DNA from 3 places in the Paenibacillus sp. J22R3 genome. Region 3 is predicted to be linked to each of the others. Evidence: predicted binding sites of a transcription regulator. Region 3 holds the regulator's gene; each other region holds the start of a gene.
What was found. Region 3 encodes LexA, which represses DNA repair genes until DNA is damaged. Its sites were predicted from a motif close to CGAACATATGTTCG; they were not measured.
Positions count from the first base shown of each region.

Region 1: a site for LexA is predicted at 1,422-1,435, ahead of addB (helicase-exonuclease AddAB subunit AddB). Genes of this name have one in related genera too.
Region 2: a site for LexA is predicted at 2,257-2,270, ahead of AC0YN4_RS27635 (DNA polymerase IV). Genes of this name have one in related genera too.

Region 1 covers NZ_JBWDNS010000009.1:57,254-60,537, reverse strand. Annotated here, with positions in the region: gene AC0YN4_RS28355 (class I SAM-dependent rRNA methyltransferase) at 1-1,017, shown strand, start outside; gene addB (helicase-exonuclease AddAB subunit AddB) at 1,509-3,284, shown strand, end outside.
Region 2 covers NZ_JBWDNS010000008.1:126,981-130,264, forward strand. Annotated here, with positions in the region: gene AC0YN4_RS27625 (ATP-dependent DNA ligase) at 1-125, shown strand, start outside; gene AC0YN4_RS27630 (YhjD family protein) at 266-748, opposite strand; gene AC0YN4_RS27635 (DNA polymerase IV) at 745-2,010, opposite strand; gene AC0YN4_RS27640 (SOS response-associated peptidase family protein) at 2,572-2,775, shown strand; partial or broken gene AC0YN4_RS27645 (SOS response-associated peptidase) at 2,765-3,127, shown strand.
Region 3 covers NZ_JBWDNS010000001.1:177,162-180,445, forward strand. Annotated here, with positions in the region: gene glnA (type I glutamate--ammonia ligase) at 1-476, shown strand, start outside; gene AC0YN4_RS00805 (hypothetical protein) at 612-1,196, shown strand; gene lexA (transcriptional repressor LexA) at 1,300-1,920, opposite strand; gene AC0YN4_RS00815 (LysM peptidoglycan-binding domain-containing protein) at 2,108-2,494, shown strand; gene AC0YN4_RS00820 (DUF896 domain-containing protein) at 2,770-2,967, shown strand; gene AC0YN4_RS00825 (aldo/keto reductase) at 2,998-3,284, shown strand, end outside.

The DNA.
Region 1 (3,284 bases), on a different contig from region 3:
GAGGTTCGCCGTGAAGCGATTGTTGCCGCATTGGTTGCTGTATTTGCTCCTCAAGGCATTTACGAGCGCAGTGATGTATCCGTTCGTGAATTGGAAGGCGTCGAGCAGCGGACAGGGGTACTCTATGGGGAGTGTCCGCGTATCGTTGATATTTTGGAAAATGGCTTGCAGATGGAAGTGGATATCGTTGAAGGCCAGAAGACCGGCTACTTCTTCGATCAACGCGAGAACAGAGCTTCTATTGCACCTCTGATGCTCGGCTGGGGTACGCGCAGCGGCATTCAATTGAAGTCTGTCGCAGATGGCGAACCATCTTCGGCTCCGTCAGACGATACCGGCACATTGGCGGCTCTTAACGAAGAGAAGCTAGTCCCCGTCAATGCGAATGGCAAAGTAGTCACGTTCCCGTATTGGGATGGCGCTACAGTGCTTGAATGTTTCGCGCACACGGGCAGCTTCACGCTGCACGCCTGCAAATACGGTGCCAAGAAAGTAACCTGTCTCGATGTATCCGAGCATGCCATCGAAACCGCACGCCGCAATGTCGTTCGTAACGGCTTCGAGGAGCGAGTAGAGTTTGTCGTAGCGGATGCGTTCGAATATCTTCGCAGACAAGTGAAGGGAATCGAAGTGCGTCAAGAGCGCGGCAGTGCGAAGGCAGTGGATACCTCCAAGAAGATGGGGGAAGCAGGCCGTAAATGGGATGTGGTCATACTTGATCCGCCGGCGTTCACGAAGTCGAAGAACGCAATTGAAGGCGCGGTACGCGGCTATAAGGATATCAACCTTCATGGAATGAAGCTCGTGAATGAAGGCGGCTACCTGGTTACAGCCAGCTGCTCCTACCATATGCGTCCCGAGCTATTTCTCGAGACGATCCAAGCGGCTGCCATTGATGCAGGGAAGACACTTCGCTTAATCGATTGGCGCGCAGCGGGCAAGGATCATCCCCAAATCGTCGGCGTCAACGAAGGGCATTATTTGAAGTTTGGCATATTCGAAGTGCGAAGCCGCTAGCAGCATTTGATATTCGTTTTTAACGCTCCCTTACTTAAGTGATCGCTTAAGTAAAGGGGGCGTTTTTTATTGTTTATTAGGGTTGCTGAACCAACACCAACAAAACCGGTGTCATACCACCGCCACCGCCGTCGTGATGATCTCCGCCATGAACAATACTGCTCAAAATACAACATTTGCTCCATGCATCGGGTTGATAAAGAGATATGATGCCGAGAATGCAACATTTCCAATATTTTAGATTAGTTTTAATCAGCTTCTTTGGGGATTGTTGCAGAACGAGCAACAATTCTCTGTTTTGCACGCTGTACTAGGATAAATGTTGCAGAACGTGCAATATTCCAATTGATGAGGGTGGCGGCTTCAGCCAAAAGGGACAAAGAACAATTTACCTTCGCTCAAAACGAACAAATGTTTGTGTTTTCAGATGAAACAAGCTGGGGCGTATGGTAGAATAGGAGAATCGAATAACGAGAAGAGGTTGGCGGATTATGACGCTCCGATTTGTAATTGGCCGGTCAGGGTCGGGTAAGACCCATTATTGTTTGGATCAAATTCGCAGCAACGTGCTGGCACAGCCGGACGGGCCGCCGATTGTCATCTTGGTGCCGGAGCAGGCAACCTTCCAAACGGAATATGCATTACTGAACCATGCAGAGCTGAATGGTTCTATAAGGGCGCAGGCACTCAGCTTCCGCCGTCTTTCGTTCCGGATTATGCAGGAGACAGGCGGTACTGCACTGGTTCCTATTAGCGAGAACGGCAAGAATATGCTGCTTTACAAAATCGTCCACCGCCTTGAGGAGCAACTGCAGCTGTTTAAAGGCAGCGAGTCCCAGCATGGTTTCATCGAGCGTCTTGGCGAGCTGATGACGGAGTGGAAGCGGTACGGGATCGGTACAGATGAGCTTTCCACATTTGTCGAAAGCCGCATGCCTCAGAAGGGCAGCTTGCTGCTTGGGAGAAAGCTTCACGATCTGCAAATGATTTCCTCAGGCCTTGAACGTGAACTGGACGGGCTCTATGTCGATGCCGAGGATTATTTGAGCTGGCTTGTCAAGGGTTATCATCAAGCGCCTTCAATGGCAGATACAGAGATTTGGGTAGATGGGTTTCACGGCTTTACACCCAAAGAATTCGACGCGCTCGGCACCTTAATGAAGTACTCCAAAGGGATGACTGTAACGTTATGCCTGGACAAGCTTTACGAGCAAAGCGAACAGCCGCATGAGCTGGATCTATTCCGGCCGACTGCGGAGACCTATATGAAGCTACGTGATTTGGCAATCGAGAACGGTGTGGAGATCGAGGAGCCGGTATTCCTCGACGGAACGCCGTACAGGTTCAAGGAGAATCCGATGCTTGCGCATTTGGAACGCCACTACGGCGGAAGGAAGCCGATTCATCTAACGGAGACTGAACTGGCGCAAGGGGGCGTTTCGCTTCATGCTGCAGCCAATCGCCGGGCAGAAGTTGAGGCGGTCGCTCGCGATATTACGCGCCGAGTACGTGACGAAGAGCTGCGCTATCGGGATATGGCCGTTATGGTACGTAATGCGCCGGATTACAACGATTATATTAAAGCTGTATTCGCTGACTACGGCATCCCCTTTTTCCTCGATCAGAAGAATGGTGCGCTACATCATCCGTTCGTCGAGTTTATTCGTTCTGCGCTGGAGATCGCGACACACGGCTGGCGTTATGAAGCCGTATTCCGCTGCATTAAATCAGAGCTTCTCATCCCTGAGGACGGCAGTATAACGCGGGAAACGTTTGATTTGCTAGAAAACTATGCACTTGCATCAGGCATGAATGGCAACAGATGGACGACGCTCAGCCAGTGGAAGCCATTAATGCGTGATACGCTGGATGGCGATCCCGTTCAAGCAGGCGAGAATGAGCTGCGGGAATTTGAAGCCATTATGGCCGCAAGGGAAGCGGTTGTACCGATTCTGCGCAAATTCGGCAGAGAGATGAAGAAAGCCGGCAGCGTCAGACAAATGTGCGAGGCCATGTACAGACTGCTGGTTACCATTGAAGCGCCGGATCGTATGGAGCGCTGGAGCCGCAAAGCCATTGCGGAAGGCATTCCCCTTCGGGCGAGAGAGCATCGGCAGCTGTGGGACGGCGTTATGGATTTGCTCGATCAGCTGACCGAAATGACGGGAAGCGAAGCGATGCCGCTAGAGCTGTTCACAGGTATGGTAGAGACAGGTCTTGAGAGTTTGAAGCTAGCATCCGTTCCGCCTTCACTTGATCAAGTACTG
Region 2 (3,284 bases), on a different contig from region 3:
TCTTGAAATCATCAGTCTTTACATGCCGCATCAAATTTCAATGCGTCACTAAAGATGGAAAGCTAAGATCGCCAATATTCGAGGAATTCGTTACACCCGCTCCAGTACATGCTTTACAAGCATGAGTTCTAGATGATCGTCAGTCAATGGCAGCAGGGGACAATCAGCTTTGGATCAAATCCAGTTTATATGTTAAAAAGCCGGAGGAGTCATCACGCCGGCTTTTTATTTTAACTTTTGATGCCTGTATCTATTCAAAGACTCATTACGTATTTTTAACCTCATCGAGATGTTTTTCGAATTGAGCGATATATTTACCTATTCGTGTACTGACTTCTGACCTTACTAAAAACCTCATCAAAGCAAACTTATGCTCATAACCACGATAGAAAAATTTATAGTGCACGGCGTCGTCGATTCGCTCGTCCTCAATTACTTTAATTTGATTTTCTCTCAATTCTTTGCGGATTCTTACTAAATCTGCATGGATGATATTTATCAGATGATTTGCAGATGCCGCGTAAAGTCTTTTCAAGGCAAAGTTTGACCTCTCGATCTCAAGACGATTGTTATCAACCACTGTCATCATTATTGGCAGAAGTACGGAGTCACGTACCATTATCAACAAATTCTGCGGCACCTTTTGTATTGATCTATCCGGATTGGTTTGCTCGTTAAGCTGATCACGATGTTCGGGCGATATAAACTTAGTGCCCCAACGACCATTCCCCTCTAGAAATTTACTCATTTAAAGTGTCCTCCAATTTTTCGAGCCCTGTCACGCGCCTGGCCAGATTTCAGGAGCGATGCTGCGCTTAGAATAGCCGCTTCACCGTACCGATCCTTGATTTTATCCTTTGCTGCGGCAAGTTCGAGCTTACGAGGTAAATCCTCAAAAAGGTCCAGCTGATACACGCTGTTGTCTGATAGCTCTGAAATATCCACCCCAAGGTGGGTCAAAGGATTTCCGTCCCAATGAGACATGAAAATCTTATGCGCAGCAGCTAGTATATGATGCTCCAAGCAGCTAGAACTATCTAATGTAATTTGCCGGCTGAAGCCGCTTGTCTTAACGCCATCTGTCGTACCAGCACTAACCGTGACTTTCCTGCCTTTATATTTGTGATGCCGAGATGTTCGACATACCTCAATGACGAGTTCGAGTAGCAGAGGTTCAATTTCGGGTAAGGTTTGGTATAGTTTCCACGGTAAGGCGCGTCCTCTAGTAATCGATTTGGGCTTCCCAAACGCTCCAGGAACGACGGGACTAGGGTCGATACCACGCGCTGTCTGCCAGTAATAAATGGCTTTAATGTCACTCTGTTTGCCCATCCGTTGCCGCATTCTCCGCTTAAAATCATGCAGTTCCATCCTAGCCAGGTCGCCGATCGTATGAATTCCCATACGAATAAAGTGCGCTGTCATGCGGGAGGCGACCATAAACATGCTGCTTATCGGTAATGGCCATAATTCAGACTCGATATTGTCGAAATTAAGTGTAAAAAATCCTTCAGGGTGTTTCTTAGCGAAATTATCCGTTGCTGTCTTAGCCAGAATCTTGGTTGGACCACAGCCAACCCGGGTCCATACACCGGTTGAGAGTAGCACCTTGCTTTGCATTTGACTGGCGATCTCAAGTGGCGAACCGTAAAGTGCGATTGAACCTGTGATATCAAGGAAGGACTCATCGATCGAAAACGTCTCTACAAGCGGTGTAAATGACTTATAGATCTGATTAATGAGCAGCGATACGCTGATATACGTTTGCATCCGCGGCCGAATTACGACGAGCTGAGGACACTTTGCAAGAGCCTCACCTAGTCGCATAGCTGTAGAAACACCGAAGGATTTAGCGATCGGGCAAGCAGCTAACACAATCCCTGATTTACGACTTGGGTCAGCTCCTACTACGACAGGTTTATTCGCATGTTCGGGGTGAGTAGCCTTTTCTACGGAGGCATAGAAAGACTGTGCATCCGCGAGGAAAACGACCCGTTCTTTACCCGGCATTTCGGATCACCGGCTCATGCGCCAAGATATTGTGAATCTTAAATAGCCGTAGCCCACCTGATTCCAGGCAAGTCGCACGTACATGCGTAGGGGTAACGGATTGTATAAGGATTTGTCTCTTGGTAATCCGATTGTTCCTGTCCTGATAAATAATCACTATGGCCATCCCTTTATATTTGCTTATTTGCGAGTGTAATGATGGCATATTATCGCCTCCACACGAACATTTGTTCCTTTATTATACTACAAACGCATGTTCGGTATGCAAGGTATGTTTCTGGAAATTTTACAACAACAAAAACATACATACATATACATAACATATACATACATACATCATAAAGTGGGCAGAAAACGAAATGTCCAACGGGATGAATGGATTGACTAAAACCGCTTCTTAAGGGAAATATATCCCCGTGAGGAGGGATGCTGCTTGTGCGGAAGATTCACGATTGCGGCCGACCTGAGTGAAATTATCGATACATTCTCCGTTGACGAGGTGAATTATGATTATTCAAAAAGCGCTACAATGTAGCTCCTACCCAGACAGTCCCATGCATCATCAATCGGGAAGGGAAGCGGGTATTGGAAGGGTATCTATGGGGATTGATTCCGTTCTTTAGTAAGGACGCAAAAATTGCATATAAAACAATCAATGCCAGAGCAGAAGGTATTGAAAAGAAGCCGGCTTTCCGACATTTACTGAAACGGAATCGCCCTGGTTGTGAGCAATGGGTTTTAAGAATGGAAACAGGAAGCCGATAGTAAGCAACCGTATCGATTCCAGCTAGAATCAAAAGGTGTTTTTGGGTTTGCCGGTTTATACGATTCTTGGCGGGATCCGTCCACTGGGGAAGAGGTTAGGTCATCTACGATCATAACAACAACTCCGAATGAGCTCGTTTCCACCGTACATGACCGAATGCCTGTGATTTTGACCGGCACCGATGCTGCGAACTGGATAAGTCCAGAAATCGATGAGACCGAGAAAGTGTTGAGCTTCATGAAACCCTATCCCAATTCTGAAATGATTAAATATCCGGTTTCGAAGGACGTTGGGAATGTGAGGAATAGCAGCTCATCATTAATAGAGGAAGTCCCGTTAAACTCTCTATAGAAGCTTAAACGACATGCCCGAATGACGAGTTTCATTACTACTCCCCAAATAAAAATGAACCATGCGAGAGGACAAATTTGCCCATCTAGCATGGTTTCTTTTTACAGTGTTCGGAAATTGGAGTGCTGCAGCGTAGAGCCTGTTGTTACCCTCTATT
Region 3 (3,284 bases):
CGATTACGAACCCTACCGTAAATTCGTACAAGCGTCTGGTTCCTGGCTATGAAGCCCCTTGCTATGTGGCTTGGTCTGCAAGCAACCGCAGTCCGATGATCCGTATCCCGGCTTCGCGCGGTCTCAGCACGCGTATCGAAGTTCGTAGTCCAGATCCAGCAGCTAATCCATACCTGGCGCTTGCAGTTATGCTTAAAGCAGGTCTTGATGGTATCCGCAACAAAACTCCGCTGCCGGCTCCGACTGACCGTAATATCTACGTGATGACGGATGAGGAGCGTATCGAAGAGGGCATCCCTACCTTGCCGGATGACCTGAAAGAAGCATTGACTGAGCTGCTTCGCAGCGAAGTTATTTGTGAAGCGCTTGGCGATCACGCGCTTGCCCATTTCTATGAGCTTAAAGAAATCGAGTGGGATATGTACCGCACGCAAATCCACGAGTGGGAACGCGATCAGTACTTGACGCTCTACTAGAACCGAAGAAACCCTTGATGCCGTATGGTATCAAGGGTTTTTTGTGTCTTCGAGTATTAGTGCTTCCGCACTTGTACCTCTGCTTTCGCATACGATGCCACAATAGCCATTCGATTCATGAAGGAGGCAGCGTATGTGAAGAAGCAAGCGGCGACAAAAGAGGAGAAACGGTTTCGACTCACCGGAGCGATATTATCCCATGTAGCAGCAACTATGGTGCCATTCTTAAGGAAGATCGTACTGAACTATTCCTATGCCCTGAAATGGTCCAAGGCTATTCGCGGCGCGGATTTAGATACCTTATCCGCTCTATTTAAGTCGGTTGTGCCTTCTGCTAAATTAAATGGGTTCTCTACGAATGCCATAGGTTACTTCTTTGATTTTGAGTTCCCTGAACCAGTTCTTCAATATTCCATCGGAACGACGATTCCGCCCGGAACGACCCAATTCACATTCTCAACCCCGATTCATCGAGCTATTGCAAGAGCAATTCTGCCTTTCTATAAAGCGCTTCGTTCCTCTTCAACATACGCAGCTGCTGTTGCGGCTGCCGTGAACAATAATAATCGAACACGATTGGCAGCCTTGATTCGACAAAAAGTAACAGCATGCGCGCTTAAATCGATAGCAATTGATTTCTCCGGCATAGCCTTAAGCTTCAAATACAAGAGAAGTAAATTCACCTATCGTCATTTGTTATTCCGCGAAATCGTAGGTTAGCTGACATAATGGAGGTACATCGGCGTTGCGTGACGGGTGACAGAAAAAGGGGCATTTCCTGACGCTGCTGCAGCGAGAAGAAATGCCCCTTATCATTTGTTTGTTAGTGGATGTCGCGGAAAAGCCCGATGACTTTACCGAGAATGGAGACGTTACGCAGACGGATCGGTTCCATCGTGGAATTCTCCGGCTGCAGACGGATATGATCCTTCTCTTTATAGAAGGTCTTAACAGTTGCTTCGTCTTCTTCTGTCATCGCAACGACGATATCGCCGTTGGAAGCGGTTTGCTGTTGGCGGACAATGACGTAATCGCCGTTATGAATGCCTGCTTCGATCATACTTTCACCGACAACGTTCAGGATGAATACATTGTGGTCGCCAACCCTGTCAGCCGGAAGGGGGAAGTAATCCTCGATGTTCTCTGTTGCAGTAATCGGTACACCGGCAGTTACCTTACCTACCACAGGAACCTTAGCAATGGAAAGCGGGAATGGAATCTCGTTGTCTTCGCCGTCCAAGATCTCAATTGCGCGAGGTTTAGTTGGGTCACGGCGAATAAGGCCTTTCTTCTCCAGGCGATCAAGATGGCCATGGACTGTAGAGCTGGAAGCGAGTCCGACCGCTTCACCGATCTCGCGAACGGAAGGCGGATAACCTTTCTCGCGAACTTCCGTCTTAATGAATTCTAGTATCGCCTGCTGGCGGTTTGAAAGTTTCGACACCGGAATCACTCCAAAGTTTCATTTGTGTCAAATTATAACACAGAACCGGAGTTCGTACAAACATAAGTTCGAGAAACACAGGTTCGCATATTTTTACGAACAAATGTTCCAAAAACGCTTGACCACAAACAAACGTTCGTGTTATTCTTGATTTATCAAATAGAACAAACGTTTGGGGTGCTGGAGAATGATGACAACGATGTCCACTTACTCTTCTAATTATAAAGGTGAAGCTCGCAATACACGGAATACTCGCGCTGTGAAGCGTACTTGGCAAGAGAGAAGAACAGAACGCCTATTAATGAGACTAGCCGCAGCAACACTGTTCTTCGTACTGCTGTTCACAGGACTCTCACTGATGACAAGCCAAGCGAACAGTGAATATCCTGCAGCGCCAACTGCTTCGGAACAGATTGTAGTTGTTGGCTCAGGTGACACACTATGGAACATCGCTAGCAGTATTCGTAAGGAAGGCGAAGATATTCGTCATGTTGTTTTTAACTTGAAACAACGGAACAACTTAACCTCCAGCTCGCTGCAAGCCGGACAATCCTTAATTATCCCTGTTGAATAACTGGGCTCGCCGAAACAGCTTCAATAGAATCAATACATACTTACAAGAATGATCCATAGGAATCTACATTCAGAAGTCTGAGTCTCTATTGCTCAGGCTTTTTTTATTTCTGGCGGCATAACGTAATTATAAGGTGCACCCGAGGTGGAAAGAGGATGGAGAAGACAAGTGAAAACAAGCCTCAGAGAGGGCCATTTCGCCTTGACAATGGGCAATTAAAAATGTCAAAGTAAAGAATGACATGTTGGCCGAATCAGGGAAGGAGCTTATTTGAAATGGAAAAGATTATCGCCCGTATTAATGAACTATCCAGAAAGAACAAAACCGTAGGGTTGTCGCCGGAGGAACTGGTCGAACGCGACGAGCTTCGCCGTCTATACCTTGAGAATTTCAAGAATAACTTCCGGAATCAACTCGATACCATTAAATATGTGGAAGATGAAGAGAACGGGGAAGATACGATCAAGCATTAGCAGCAGTCTATTTGAAGGAGGACATGTAGCATGCAATATCGTTTACTTGGCCGAAGCGGTTTAGCCGTATCGGAGCTTTGCTTAGGTACAATGACGTTCGGTAATACGACAAGCGAGACGGATTCCATAGAGATGATGAATCGTTTCTTCGAGAAAGGCGGCAATTTCCTTGATACTGCGAACGTGTATGTATCCGGCCGCTCTGAAGAGATTGTAGGTAAAGCGATCAAAGATCGACGTTCAGAAGTCGTGCTCGCAACGAAAGTGAGATTCGCGACTGCGAATCACCCAAACGGCGTCGGTGTTTCAAGAAAGCA